3 regions of the Uliginosibacterium sp. 31-12 genome follow, and region 1 is predicted to be linked to each of the others. Evidence: predicted binding sites of a transcription regulator. Region 1 holds the regulator's gene; each other region holds the start of a gene.
The links. The regulator LexA, encoded in region 1, represses DNA repair genes until DNA is damaged. The targets are predictions, from matches to a motif close to ACTGTATNTANATACAGT.

Region 2: recA (recombinase RecA) is a predicted target of LexA. The motif match lies at 3,000-3,017, and genes of this name have one in related genera.
Region 3: imuA (translesion DNA synthesis-associated protein ImuA) is a predicted target of LexA. The motif match lies at 1,820-1,837, and genes of this name have one in related genera.

The regions. Positions count from the first base shown of each region.
Region 1 covers NZ_JAUOOA010000001.1:611,520-615,849, reverse strand. The annotation lists gene Q3Y64_RS02845 ([protein-PII] uridylyltransferase) at 1-773, shown strand, start outside; gene Q3Y64_RS02840 (Ldh family oxidoreductase) at 1,350-2,375, shown strand; gene lexA (transcriptional repressor LexA) at 2,642-3,274, opposite strand; gene Q3Y64_RS02830 (SurA N-terminal domain-containing protein) at 3,456-4,330, opposite strand, start outside.
Region 2 covers NZ_JAUOOA010000006.1:35,716-40,045, forward strand. The annotation lists gene Q3Y64_RS12275 (RNA polymerase factor sigma-54) at 1-661, opposite strand, end outside; gene lptB (LPS export ABC transporter ATP-binding protein) at 696-1,418, opposite strand; gene recX (recombination regulator RecX) at 1,399-1,863, opposite strand; gene recA (recombinase RecA) at 1,869-2,888, opposite strand; gene Q3Y64_RS12295 (efflux RND transporter periplasmic adaptor subunit) at 3,157-4,330, shown strand, end outside.
Region 3 covers NZ_JAUOOA010000001.1:154,554-158,883, reverse strand. The annotation lists gene Q3Y64_RS00755 (DNA polymerase Y family protein) at 1-1,073, opposite strand, end outside; gene imuA (translesion DNA synthesis-associated protein ImuA) at 1,077-1,763, opposite strand; gene Q3Y64_RS00745 (YkgJ family cysteine cluster protein) at 1,919-2,230, shown strand; gene Q3Y64_RS00740 (YCF48-related protein) at 2,428-4,330, opposite strand, start outside.

The sequences.
Region 1 (4,330 bases):
GGAAACAGCCGGATCAAGTAATGGGTATTTCAGAGCGGCAGGAAGCCGTACGACAGAAGCTTCGCTTCTTCGGCTTGCGCCCAGACTCGGAAAGCGCCTTCTGGCGAGAGCTCGACACACTGTACTTCTTGCGCCACGACGCTGACGAGATCGCCTGGCATACGCGGATGCTGTATTACCGACCACGGAGTGAAGAGCCTGTCGTAAAAGCTCGACCAAGCCAAGTCGAAGCCGGCATCCAAGTCATGGTATACACCCGCGACCAACAGGATCTGTTCGTCAGGTTGTGCGCTTTTTTTGCGCGCATGGGTTACAGCATCGTGGATGCAAAGATTCACACCACCAGCAACGGCTACGCGCTGGACAGCTTTGTCGTCATGGACCCCAATGAGCGAGACAGTTATCGAGATGTAATCGCATTAATAGAGCATGAACTCTCCGCTAAGTTAGCGCGTACCGATGTGGTTGACGCGCCATCCAGCGGCCGTCTGTCACGCCAACTCAAGCACTTCCCGATCGCTCCCTCCGTCTCCTTGCAGCCAGATGAACGCGGGCAGCACTACATCCTGTCGATCATTGCAGCCGATCGCCCCGGTCTGCTATTTCTGATTGCAAGAATCCTGGCCGCACATGAAGTGAATCTCCACACAGCAAAAATTGCCACACTTGGCGAACGTGCCGAGGACACATTTCTGGTGAGCGGCCCCTTGCTGGGGAATAGCGCCAAAACAGTTCAGCTCGAAGCAGATCTTCTCGAAGCGCTGAAGATCTAGGCTGGACTACACGAGGCTGACTACGCCACTAATCGCTCAGCCAGCCTCGTGACGACAAAGAATAAGAGCCTCGACTTCACTCAGATCCTCCTTGCGCACGCTGCCGGAATCTTCCTGCAAACTAACACTCATCTCCGCGATTCGTCGCAACGAACGCAAGTCATCCTCCTCACTCCTCAAGCCCGCGCATGCACGCTCGAGCAAGGCATTCATAGCTAGTAGCTGAAGCCTACAGGCACCCAACTCAACTTTCCTTAGATCCACACACCCTCCTCTCTTGGAATCAGCACTCTGGATCAACAACTCGCAAAAGACTCTCATCACCTTGCTCCGGGAGCCTCTTTCAGAAGCTAGAAAGATGACAGAGCTGCCTCCGGACTTCACGACTAGAACATAAGCGGGCCGCTTTACAGCGGCCCGAAACCGAGAAACACAGGAGTCTTGATACTGGCGCCTGTAAGGGAGTAACGTCCGCCAAGGAGAAATCTTGAGCCTGCGTGGCAATCCGTAGGCACTAGCCCCAGGAACAAGAGCTTTGGAGGGGATTTACACTTCAGACTTTCCAGAAAGGCCCCCATGGACACGCCAATCCGAATCGATCATCAACAACTCGCTAGACTTATCTCAAATGTCTTGGAACGAGCGGGAATGGAAGCCGTAATGGCAGCCGAAGAAGCATCAATAATGATCGAAGCGGACCTGCATGGAGTTCCTTCTCATGGCGTGCGGATGCTTCCAGGACTGCTCGCCGCGCTTAAAGACGGGCGCGCCACTGCCAAACCGCAGATCAGCCTGAAAACTGGCTTCGCTGCTACTTGCATGATGGATGGTGATAATGGCCCCGGCCGCAGCGTTTCAATCCGCGCAATGGATCAGGCAGTTGAGCGCGCACGCGAATTCGGCATTGGCGCATGCCTCGCCATGCATACAACTCATTGGGGGCGTGCTCATGCTTACGCCTGCCACGCCGCACAAGCCGGCATGATCGGTTTATGCACAACCAATGCCATGCCGACCATGGCCGCCTGGGGAGCCACAAGCAAGATTATTGGCAACAATCCACTTGCCATAGCACTGCCACGCAGCAACGGAGCGGAGCCTCTTGTACTGGATATAGCGATGAGCCAAGCCGCTGTCGGCAAGGTCGGAACTTGGCTACGAGAGGGGCGGGAGCTGCCAGCGGGGTGGGGCCTTGATGCCAATGGACAGCCCAGCACGGACGCGAAAGCGATCCTGTGCGGCGCAGTGTTACCGTTTGGCGGTCATAAAGGTGCAGGTCTGGCGCTGATAATGGAACTCATGACCGCTGCACTGGCTGGCGGAGCTTTCGGCCATGAAATTGTAGAAAAGGATCGCAGCGGCCTCGATCCGAACTCCTGCAAGCTCTTCATCGCAATGAATCCGGATGCGTTTGGAGGGCTTGAAACCCTGCATGTGCGAGTGGACAGCTATCTAAGCTACCTTGGTGAAGCCGCCCGCCCATTTACATGGCCGGGCGAGCGCGGCTGGCAGGAGCGCAAGCACAATCTGCTTGCTGGCGTCCCCTTACACCCGGAAATTTTTGCACAGCTCCAGTCGCTTGGGCTGCGCATAGAAGCTTGATTTCAGCGAGACAAACCCAGACGCCCCTCTTCGTATTGCGCGAGGAGGCCCCAGCTGCGGCCACGTCGGCGTACAACGTCAAGAATCGCCATCGGCTTGATTGACATCCGTACGGCCAATGCAGCCTCCCCAGTGATGGGCTTGCACGCTTGAGCCTGTGCCAGCAAAGGACTGTGAGCAACGACTGAATAGTTGTGTGACGACTTCATTTGCTACAACTCCTTGATTTCCTGAAATTATGGAACACCCAGAAAGGACAAAAACTCTTAAAGACGCGTAAATACATCGCGAATCAAACCAACGGCAAGTCCTTCAATGACCAGTGCTTGGTCCTTGGTATTGATCACGATTGGTTGAAAATCCGGGTTTTCTGCAATCAACTCGACAATGCCGTGCGGGCGACGCTGCAATCGCTTCACTGTCACCTCATCCTCTACCCGAGCCACAACAATCTGACCATCCCGCGCTTCACTGCAGCGATGAACAGCAAGTAAATCTCCTTCCAGAATGCCCGCATTGATCATGGAGAGTCCGCGCACCTGCAATAAGTAGTCAGCTCTTGGAGAGAACATACCGGGATCCACCGGCAAGTGACGCTGGATATGCTCCTGAGCCAGAATGGGCGAGCCTGCCGCGACACGTCCAATCAGAGGCAAGCCTTTCTCCTGCTCCTGCTCAATCGCATCCTGCAGCAGGCGGATACCACGTGCAGAGCCCGACTCCAGCCTGATAGCTCCTTTTTGCGCCAATGCACGCAAATGGCTCTCAGCAGCATTCGGCGACGCAAAGCCAAAAGCCGCAGAAATTTCAACGCGGGTAGGAGGAATGCCGCTCTCGACAATTTTCCCGCGGATAAAATCCAGAATGTCCTGCTGGCGTCGGGTAAGTTCGTTATTCATGTTTGGCTCCTGTGCACAAATGTATTTTTATACAGTACTGTATAAAAAATCAAGTACATTTTTGTGCAGCCAGTGTTTAGCACCTCACACTCACCATCAGGCGCTTAGAACTCTGATCATCAGGCACCAGAAATGAAAAAGCCCGCGCTTATGCGCGGGCTTTTTCATCAACAAAACTTGGTCAGTCTGCCTTCGTTGCTTCACGCGTCTTGACTTGCACTCCTTGGCGATTGCGGATACCGGCAATGTAAGCACGCAAGTCTTCCTGACCCAAAGTCAATGCAAACTGACGCCGCGCCTCCACCAACTCAGCCGGAGCAACTTCCGCCCCTTTATTCACCTTCTCGATACGGTACACCGAGTAGGCATCGCCATGAGCACTGCCTGCGTAAACCGGAAATTTGTCAGTCGAAACCGCAAAAATAGCTTTGCGTGAATCGGCGCTCAACTCGGGGCTTCCACGCTTTACGCTCTTTGCTGATTTCCATCCTCCTGACACGACTTCGCCAGCCTGCAGTTTCTTGAGGGCAACCTCGCCGTCAGCCAAAGCAAGCCTGGAAGCCTCTTCGGCACGCGCCAACTCTTCGGCCTGCGACTTCACTTCATCAAAACTACGTGTCGCAACCGGCTTATGATCCAGAATGCGGGCAGAAATGACCACCCCATTTCCCAGATCAACCGCTTCGGTATTGCGCCGATTCTGCAGGGAGTCAGCCGAAAACAAAGCCGCCTGAAGTTTGGCGTTACGAAGCAGCGGAGGCAACGCCTCACGCGCCAGCCAATCGGTCTGAACCAGTGGCAAAGAGAACTTGTCAGCCACCGGCTTCAACGCATCCGGCTGCTCGTAAACCATGTTCCCGAACTGGTCTGCCAACTCTGCAAAGCGCTGATTACCCATCTGCTTACGCGCCCCGGCCATAGCATCAGCCTTGACTTCGTCATAACTCTTGGCTTTGCCGCCACGACTATCAGTCAGCTGGATGATGTGATAGCCAAACTCAGTTTCCACCAGGCCCGAAATCTCACGCTGCTTCAAAGCAAAGGCAGCATCCTCGA
Region 2 (4,330 bases), on a different contig from region 1:
CGCCGATGCCGGCGGGGTCAAGGTTCTGGACCTGATGCAAGGCAATGTTCAACTCATCGAGTTCTACTTCCCATTCGGCCGGAATCAGCGGCAGAAGTTCCTCGAGGTCCTGCAGCAACAAACCGTCGTCGTCCAGCGCTTCGATGATCAGCTGCACCAGCGCACGATCACGATCAACCAGCGGCATCAGGGCGACCTGCCCCAGCAGGTGATCCCGCAAGGAAGTAGCGGCGGCCTGGAATTCCTGAAAGTCGGAATCATCGTCGTCCCCACCGCCATTCCGCGAGGCGCCTTCCGTGCGCCATTCGGCAGCTTCGCCGATATCATCATCCGAAACGCTGTCGTAAGCCTCTCCGATGTTGTCCGGCATGTCCGTCACGCTCGGCGACTCGAAATCCTCATCGCCGGAGGATGAAGCAGAGGATTCGATGCGGTATTCCTCACCCGCCGTCGCCACACTGGCTTCGCCCGCCTCGACAGGGACGGGTCCATCACTTTCTTCGTCACCGCCTTCACGCTCCAGCATCGGGTTTTCGAGCAGGATGCGTTCGATCTCCTGATTGAGTTCGAGCGTGGACAGCTGAAGCAGCTTGATGGATTGCTGCAACTGCGGGGTGAGCGCAAGTTGCTGGGAAAGGCGGAGCTGAAGCGAGGGTTTCATTCTTTACAGACGGGGAGGTGCGGAGCGGCCAAGCCTAGAGGCGGAAGTGTTCGCCAAGGTAAATCTGCCGTACCTGTTCATTCTGCACGATTTCTGCCGGTTTGCCGCCAGCCAGCACCTCACCCGCATTGATGATGTAGGCGTGATCGCAAATACCGAGGGTTTCGCGCACATTATGGTCGGTAATCAGCACGCCAATACCGCGCGCCTTGAGGTAACTGATGATTTTCTGGATATCAATCACTGCAATCGGATCAACGCCGGCAAAAGGCTCATCCAGCAGGATCAGACGCGGACGGGTGGCCAGCGCACGCGCGATTTCGACGCGGCGGCGCTCACCGCCGGACAAGGACATAGCGGTCGCTTCGCGCAAATGGCCGATGTTGAGTTCATCCAGCAGCTCATCCAGACGTTTTGCCATGTCTGCGCTGGAGAGCTTTTGCAACTCCAGCACCGCCATGATGTTCTCGGAGACCGTAAGTTTGCGGAACACCGAGTTTTCCTGCGGCAGATAGGAGAGCCCTTGGTGCGCCCGTTTGTGGATCGGCCAATGGGTGAGCTCGGTTCCATCGAGATGGATCTTGCCGCCATCGGCACGTACGAGGCCGACGATCATGTAGAAACAGGTGGTCTTGCCTGCGCCGTTCGGCCCCAGCAAGCCCACCACTTCGCCACTGCCAACCTCGAAGGACACGTCGTGCACCACGGTGCGTGCCTTGTAGCGTTTCTGCAGATTGCTAACCCTGAGCAGACTCATCCAGTGTTTCTTTCAAGAGTTTCCTGATGATGTCGACCGCAAACCCTCTGGTCTGCAGGAAGCGCGCCTGACGCGCCCACTCCCTGTGATCCTGCGGCAACACCCCGAATTTTTTCTGCCACACGCTGCGCGCGCGCATCAGTTCATCTTCCTGCAAAGCCTCGCCCATGGCGCCAGCTGCCGTCTCGCGATCCACTCCCCGGTCATCCAGCTCACGACGGATGCGCGCGGCACCAAAGCGGCTGGCGCGCGATCTCACGAAACTCTCGGCAAAGCGCTCGTCAGACTGCAGACCTGTCTCTGCCATGCGATCCAGCACGGCTTCGACATCATCGTCGGCGCCGGCTCTTGCCGCCAGCTTGCGCCGCAGCTCCAGCCTCGAATGTTCGCGCGTGGCGAGCAGACGCAAGGCTGTCGAGCTGAGCGAAGCGGCGGGCTTCTTCAAACAGCTTACTCCGCTTCAGCCACAGTAGGCATCACGGCAACCCCCACACTGGCACGCACCTTGTTTTCGATCTCGAGTGCCAGCGCCGGATTGGCACGCAGGAATTCACGTGCATTGTCCTTGCCCTGGCCGACCTTCTCGCCGTTGTAGGCGTACCAGGCACCGCTCTTGTCGACGATTTTGTGATCGACGCCCATGTCGATCACTTCGCCTTCACGCGAAATGCCTTCGCTATAAAGAATGTCGAAGTGGGCTTCCTTGAAGGGAGGCGCTACCTTGTTCTTGACGACCTTGACCTTGGTTTCGGAGCCGACGACTTCGTCGCCACGCTTGATCGTGCCGGTGCGGCGAATATCCAGACGGACCGAGGCGTAGAACTTGAGTGCGTTACCACCGGTGGTGGTTTCCGGGTTGCCGAACATCACACCGATTTTCATGCGGATCTGATTGATGAAGATGACCAGCGTATTGGTGCGCTTGATGTTGGCCGTCAGCTTGCGCAGAGCCTGACTCATCAGGCGCGCCTGCAGACCGGGCAACTGATCGCCCATTTCACCTTCGATTTCGGCCTTCGGCGTAAGCGCGGCGACCGAGTCGATAACCACGATATCGATACCGCCAGAACGCACCAGCATGTCGGCAATTTCAAGGGCTTGCTCACCGGTGTCGGGCTGCGAAATCAGCAGATCCTCGACCTTGACGCCAAGCTTTGCTGCGTATTGCACATCCAGGGCATGCTCTGCATCGATGAAGGCGGCCGTACCGCCAATTTTCTGCATTTCGGCAATGACCTGCAGGGTCAGCGTGGTCTTGCCGGAAGATTCCGGACCATAGATTTCCACCACCCGGCCACGCGGCAGGCCGCCGATGCCCAGCGCAATGTCCAGCCCGAGAGAGCCCGTGGAAACGGCCTGGATGTTTTCTTCCAGTTTGCCGTCACCCATGCGCATGATGGAACCCTTGCCGAACTGCTTCTCGATCTGGGAGAGTGCGGCGGCAAGTGCCTTGGCCTTGTTGTCGTCCATGAAAGTCCTCACTGAGTGGTCTGAAGGATTATGGCACAGAGCTTGCTGTACGAAACCGAAGTCCGCCCCGCATGCCAACTCGACTCCGCCCGGGAGCCGACTGCGCCAACTACTGTACAAATATACACCATCATTTCTGCGACACAAGTCACAGCTCGAAAACTTGCTTTGTGAGAACAAGTTAAGGCACTTGGCGCCCCTAACCGCTTAGGTGATGATTCGCGTCCGCAGCTCATGAATACACCGCCCCCAGCCCCGGAACCCCACCATGCTTCGTAAGTCGCTTGCCCTGCTCACCGCGTGTTGCCTGCTCAGTGCCTGTCAGAACAAGGAGGCTGCGCCAGCGGCAGAAAGCTCGGCTCCCGTCAGCGGGGTATCTGCGCCCGCCGCATCTGCTCAGGGCAGGCCGCAAAGCGTATCAACCACCATCAGCCGGGTGGAGGACGTGCCGATCGTGATCGAGACGCAAGGCAGCGTCGTACCGCTGGACGAAGTGGATCTGCGTCCGCAGAAAAACGGCATGATCACCGCCATTCATTTCACGGAAGGCCAGGAGGTACGCCGCGGCCAGTTGATGTTCTCGATGGACTCACGCGACGACGATGCCAACGTCGGCAAGGCCGAGGCCGGCGTGGCCAGTGCCGAAGCACAGGCGGCAATTGCCGAGCGTGATCTGAAGCGCGCTCAGGAAATGTCTGAAAAACAGTTCATCTCACCCTCGGCACTGGACACGGCACGCAACAAAACCGATACCGCCCTTGCCAATCTGGGTCAGGCACGCGCCAGTCTGGAGCAGGCTCGGGTCGGTCGTACCTATACCCGCATCGTGGCCCCTTTTAATGGTCGTGCCGGCGTGATCAATGTACGCCCCGGCAGCCTCGTGACTTCCAACTCCACCGCCACTGCACTGGTGCGCCTGACTCGCATGGATCCGATCGGGGTGAGCTTCTCGATCAGCGAACGTGACATGGGCCCCTTGCTCGTCGCGCTGCGTAAGGGCCCGGTCAAGCTCAGCGCGCGCACCAATGCGCAGGCCGTGCTGAAGGGCGAAGTGAGCTTCGTTGACAGTTCGGTAGATCGCGCTTCCGGCACCTTGCTGATCAAGGGGCGCTTGGAGAACAAGAATCGACTGGTATGGCCGGGCCAATACTTGTCGGTAAAACTCGAAGCCGGCAAGCTCGACAATGCCGTTGTGCTGCCGGCGCAAGCGGTGGTGAACGGTCCCAACGGGCGCTTCGTGTACGTGGTGCAGGACGATCAGACCGTGCAGCCGAAAAACATTGAACTGCAGCGCATCGCGGATCAGCGCGCCGTCGTGTCCGGCATTCCGGCGGGCGTGAAGGTTGTCTTGGAAGGCACCCAAAACCTGCGCCCCGGTGTGAAGATCACGGAAACGAAGGGGGACAAGGAAGGCAAAGGCAAGCGCGCCGAGAAAGCCTCGG
Region 3 (4,330 bases), 460 kb from region 1:
CCCAGACGTGCACGCAAGCGCTCGATCACCGGCGCCAGCGCCTGCGCGGCTTCCTGCCCGAAGAGCCCCAGACTGCGCCCGGCCAGCGGCTGCGCCTCGTCCGCCAGCAGCTGCACGCGCCACACCGGCGCCGTCAGCCGGTAATGCTCCAGCCGCTCGCGCAGCACCCGCTCGAAACGCGCCAGATCCGCCGTGGGCTCGGCGAAACTCAGCGCCAGCTCACTCGCCGTCAACCCATCCTCATGCTCCAGCAGGATCCGGCAAGTGCTCAGGCCCGATGCCCGGGCAGCGAGCCAGCCGGCCAGTGCGGCGAGCAGGCGACGCAGGGCGAACAGCAGCATGGCGGCCTCACTGACCTTGGCCGGCAGCTCCAGGCGCTCGGCAAAAACCTCAGGAAAGACGAAGGCCTCGCGCGGGTCTGGCCGCTCGCCCAGCGCCTGCGCCAGTTGCAGCGGCAGACCCGCACCGAAACGACGCTGCAGACCCGCCGCCGGCAAGGCCAGCAGATCGCCCAGACTGCGCACGCCCAGTGCCGCCAAAGTACGCTGCTGCGCCTGCGTGAAACCGTCGATGACCTGTACCGGCAGCGGCCCCAGCGCCGCCGGCAATTCGTCGGCGCCAAGGCATGGCGCTTCCACGCCGGCCCGCGCCAGCCACTGCGCTGCGAGCGGCGTGGGCGCCAGCCCCTGCAGCGCAAAACTGCCCTGCTCCACCAGCCCGGCCCGTACCCGTTCGCGCAAGGCCGGCAAGCCACCGAAGAGGCGCAGGCAGCCACCAATCTCCAGCAGCAATTCATCCTCCGCCGCCAGGCTCACCTGCGGCGTAAAGGCCTCGCTCCAGCACGCCAGCATATGCAGCCACGCCGCTTCGCGCGCCGGCTGGCGCTCATGCACCTGCAGGCCAGGCGCCAGCGCAAGTGCCGAGGCGAGACGCAGACCGGGCTGGATGCCGGCTGCCTGAGCGGCCTCGTTGACTGCCTGTACCCGCTGCAGCGCCACCACCACGGCAGGTTCAGACTCGGGAGGGAAGACCTCCAGCGCGAGGCAGGGGAAACGCAGACACAACCACAGCATGGCTCACACCCGCACCCGTTGCGGCCGCAATGAAATCGGCTCGGCCTGCGGCACCGGACGCGGCGCCACCGGTCGTGCCACCGAAAGCACCAGCGGTTTGCTACACGGCGGACCGCGCCGCTTCAGCAACTCCACCCGCAAGCCTTGCGGCGCCGCACTCAGGGTCAGGCGCAGTGGTGCCGGCGAAGCTGTGCGCGCCAGCGCCGGCGGGCGGAAAACGAAGGCCGGCGCGCGATGGCCTTCCGCCGCCAGTTGCAGGCGCCGGAGGCTGCGCGCATCGACCTGCGCCGGCAGCCACAGCAGCAAGGCCCCCAGCGCACCACTGGCCAGCAAGGCCTCGGCGGCCCAGGCGGCCTCGCGCCCGCTTGCCTCCACCAGCAGCAAGCGCTCCAGCGGCAGCGCCGCCGCCCAGGCCGGAGCATGCGGCAGCCAGGGGGGCGCCACCAGCGCCACCGGCGCGTCCTCGGCACAGCTGCGCAAAGCCGGCTGCAGAAGGGCCAGCTCGCCAATGCCACGCTGCGCTGGCAACAACTCGGTGAGCGCGCCGCGCGGCCAGCCCCCGCCTGGAAGTTCGGCATCCAGCGCTGCGAAGCCGCTGGCCACTTCGCCGGCCTCGTTGGGCGCAAAGCGATCTCCCCGCCAGACATCGGGGCGCAGCAGGACTTCATCGAGCGGAACGGGCATGGACATGGCGACAAATCCCGCCCTCACAAAGACGGCGGCGGCAGACAGGCGAAGGACGAGTAACTGTAATTTTATACAGTAAACAGCCTTGCGCCAGCCCTTTCTGAGTTTCACCCGCCACAGCGCGGCGGCGACTCGCCTTGCGTGGGACAATGCCGGCCATGAATGCCACGCCGGAAATCACTTGCGCCACCTGCCGGGCCTGCTGTTGCCAGCTCGAAGTCATCCTGATGGGCGATGACAACGTGCCGCGCCACCTGACCCATGAAGACGAATGGGGGGGCGAAGTGATGCGCCGGCTGGAGGATGGCTGGTGCGTGGCGCTCGACCGCGACACGCTGCTGTGCACGATCTACGAACGCCGCCCGGATGTGTGCCGCGAATACGAAATGGGCGGACTGGCTTGCCGCGAGGAGCGTGCCCATCTGGATACGCCTCCCAGGACCGAACACCCCCTACGCGGGCCCTTCTGAGCACCCGCTCATGCCCCAGCGTTTTCATGCCGCCAGGGATGAGACGACAGATCGCCCCGCAGCGCTCAGAGGCTGTTCATGATCTTACTGCGAGGCCGTGATCGGGGCTCATGCGCTCATTTATCGACATAAACTCCGGTCCCTGCGCTGCTCTTCACCCCGCTGACGGCCTCTCGCTACAGATCGTGAACAGCCTCTCAGGGTTCGATCCGGAGCAGTCGGTCACCATAGACCAGCAGCCCCTCCCCGCCCGGCAATTCGAATACGCCCTTCAGATGCGCGGCCGTCGAAGTCGGAATCCGGCGCCAGCCCAGACCTGCATCCGCCGAGCTCAAGAGCACGCCGCCCCGCCCCGGCACATGGATTGCGCCCCTGCGATCCAGCACAGGCTGGCGCAAGGCCTGATCGGTTCCGCTGGGGATTTGTGTCCAGGTGATACCACGATCGGCCGAGCGCAACAGCGTGCCCTGATCCCCACTCACGATCAGCAGGTCACGGGCACGATCGTGGAGGATGTAACGCAACGCAGCCGGGCTGACTGAAGCCAGCGCCTGCCAGCTGACGCCCGCATCAGCCGAGCGCAACAGCCGGCCATCGGCGCCTGCGGCGAGGAAAAAACCTTCGCCCTCACGCCCCGGCGGGCCGGCCACGAAAGCCACGGCAAAGAGTGATGTGCTCACCCCACTGTCCCCTGCCTGCCAATGCTGGCCCCCATCGCGGCTGAACTGGATGCTGCCGGCACGCCCCACGGCCACCCAACTGCGATCCAGCGCGGAGGCCGCCACGTCGTACAGATGTGGTTCGGTGCGCGCGTCCGTCGCCTGCCAGCTGCGCCCGCCATCGGCCGAGCGCATCACCGTGCCGGGGCTGGCCAGCGCCAGCAGGCTGCCATCCTGTGGATGGGCCAGCAGCTTCTGAAAAGAGCCGCGTGCTGCACTATTGATGGCCAGTACCGACAGCCAATCGCGGCCATCACCCTCGGCACGGATCAGGCTGCCCGGAGGCCCACCAGCGATCAGCGCACCGGAAGCCGGGTCCCTCGCCATGCTCAGCAGATAGACATCCAGCCCCAGCCCCAGCGGCAAGGGCTGCCAGCTGCGCCCATCGTCTTCCGAACGGATGACCCAGCCTTGCGGGCCAACCCCCACCAGGGCACGGCCATCAGCCGAGCGCTGCACATCGTGCACATACATGCGCAGCGGCGGCTGCAGTTCCTGCCAGCTGGCCCCGGCATCTGCCGAGCGCAGCACAGCGCCAAATTCGCCCAGCCCGATCAGGATCTGATCCGCCACCAGAATGTGGCTCAGGCGATCACGGGTCGGCAACATCACCTGCTGCCAGCTGACGCCGCCATCCTCCGAGCGGCGCAGCACGCCCGCCTCACCGCTTGCCAGCAAGGCGCCATTGGCCGGCACATACACCAGATGATTGATATAGAGCCCGGCACCTGTCGCCGCCTGTTGCCAGGTGCGGCCCGCATCGTCCGAGCGCAACACGCTGCCTGCTGCCGTGGCTATCAGCAGACGCTTGCGGACGGGATCCCAGGCAAAGCCGGAAAGATAGTCGGTGACACCACTCCGGGCCTGCGCCCAGCGACGGCCCCCATCACGGCTCAGCAGCACGCTGCCATCGGCCAGCAGGGCCAGGGTAGTGCGCAAGGCCGGCACATGCTGCAGGCTCACCACCGCCGCCTGACCTCCCCCCCGCACCAGCAGCCAGTTCAGGCCATCATCTACCGAGCGCAGCAGCACTCCGTTCTCGCCCCCTGCGAGATAGCTGCCCTCCGGCAGGGCCAGCACCTCACCGAGCTTTTCCGGCCGAGGCAAAGGCAGACGCTGCCAGTGGAGGCCGCTATCGGCAGAACGGATCGCCCCGCCCTCGCCCACCGCGATCCAGCTTCCGGTACGGGGCGATTGCGCGAGGGCACGCATGCGCGCCGGCAGCGCCACCGCTTGCAAAGCCCAGCTGCGACCATCATCCGTCGAGCGCAACATGCCATTGGCCGCGCCCGCCGCGATCAGGGTTGCAGAAGCCTTGTCCTGCGCGATCCTGACGATAGCCTCGCTCAGTGGCGGGCGCTGCGCTGCCTGCCAGTGCTGA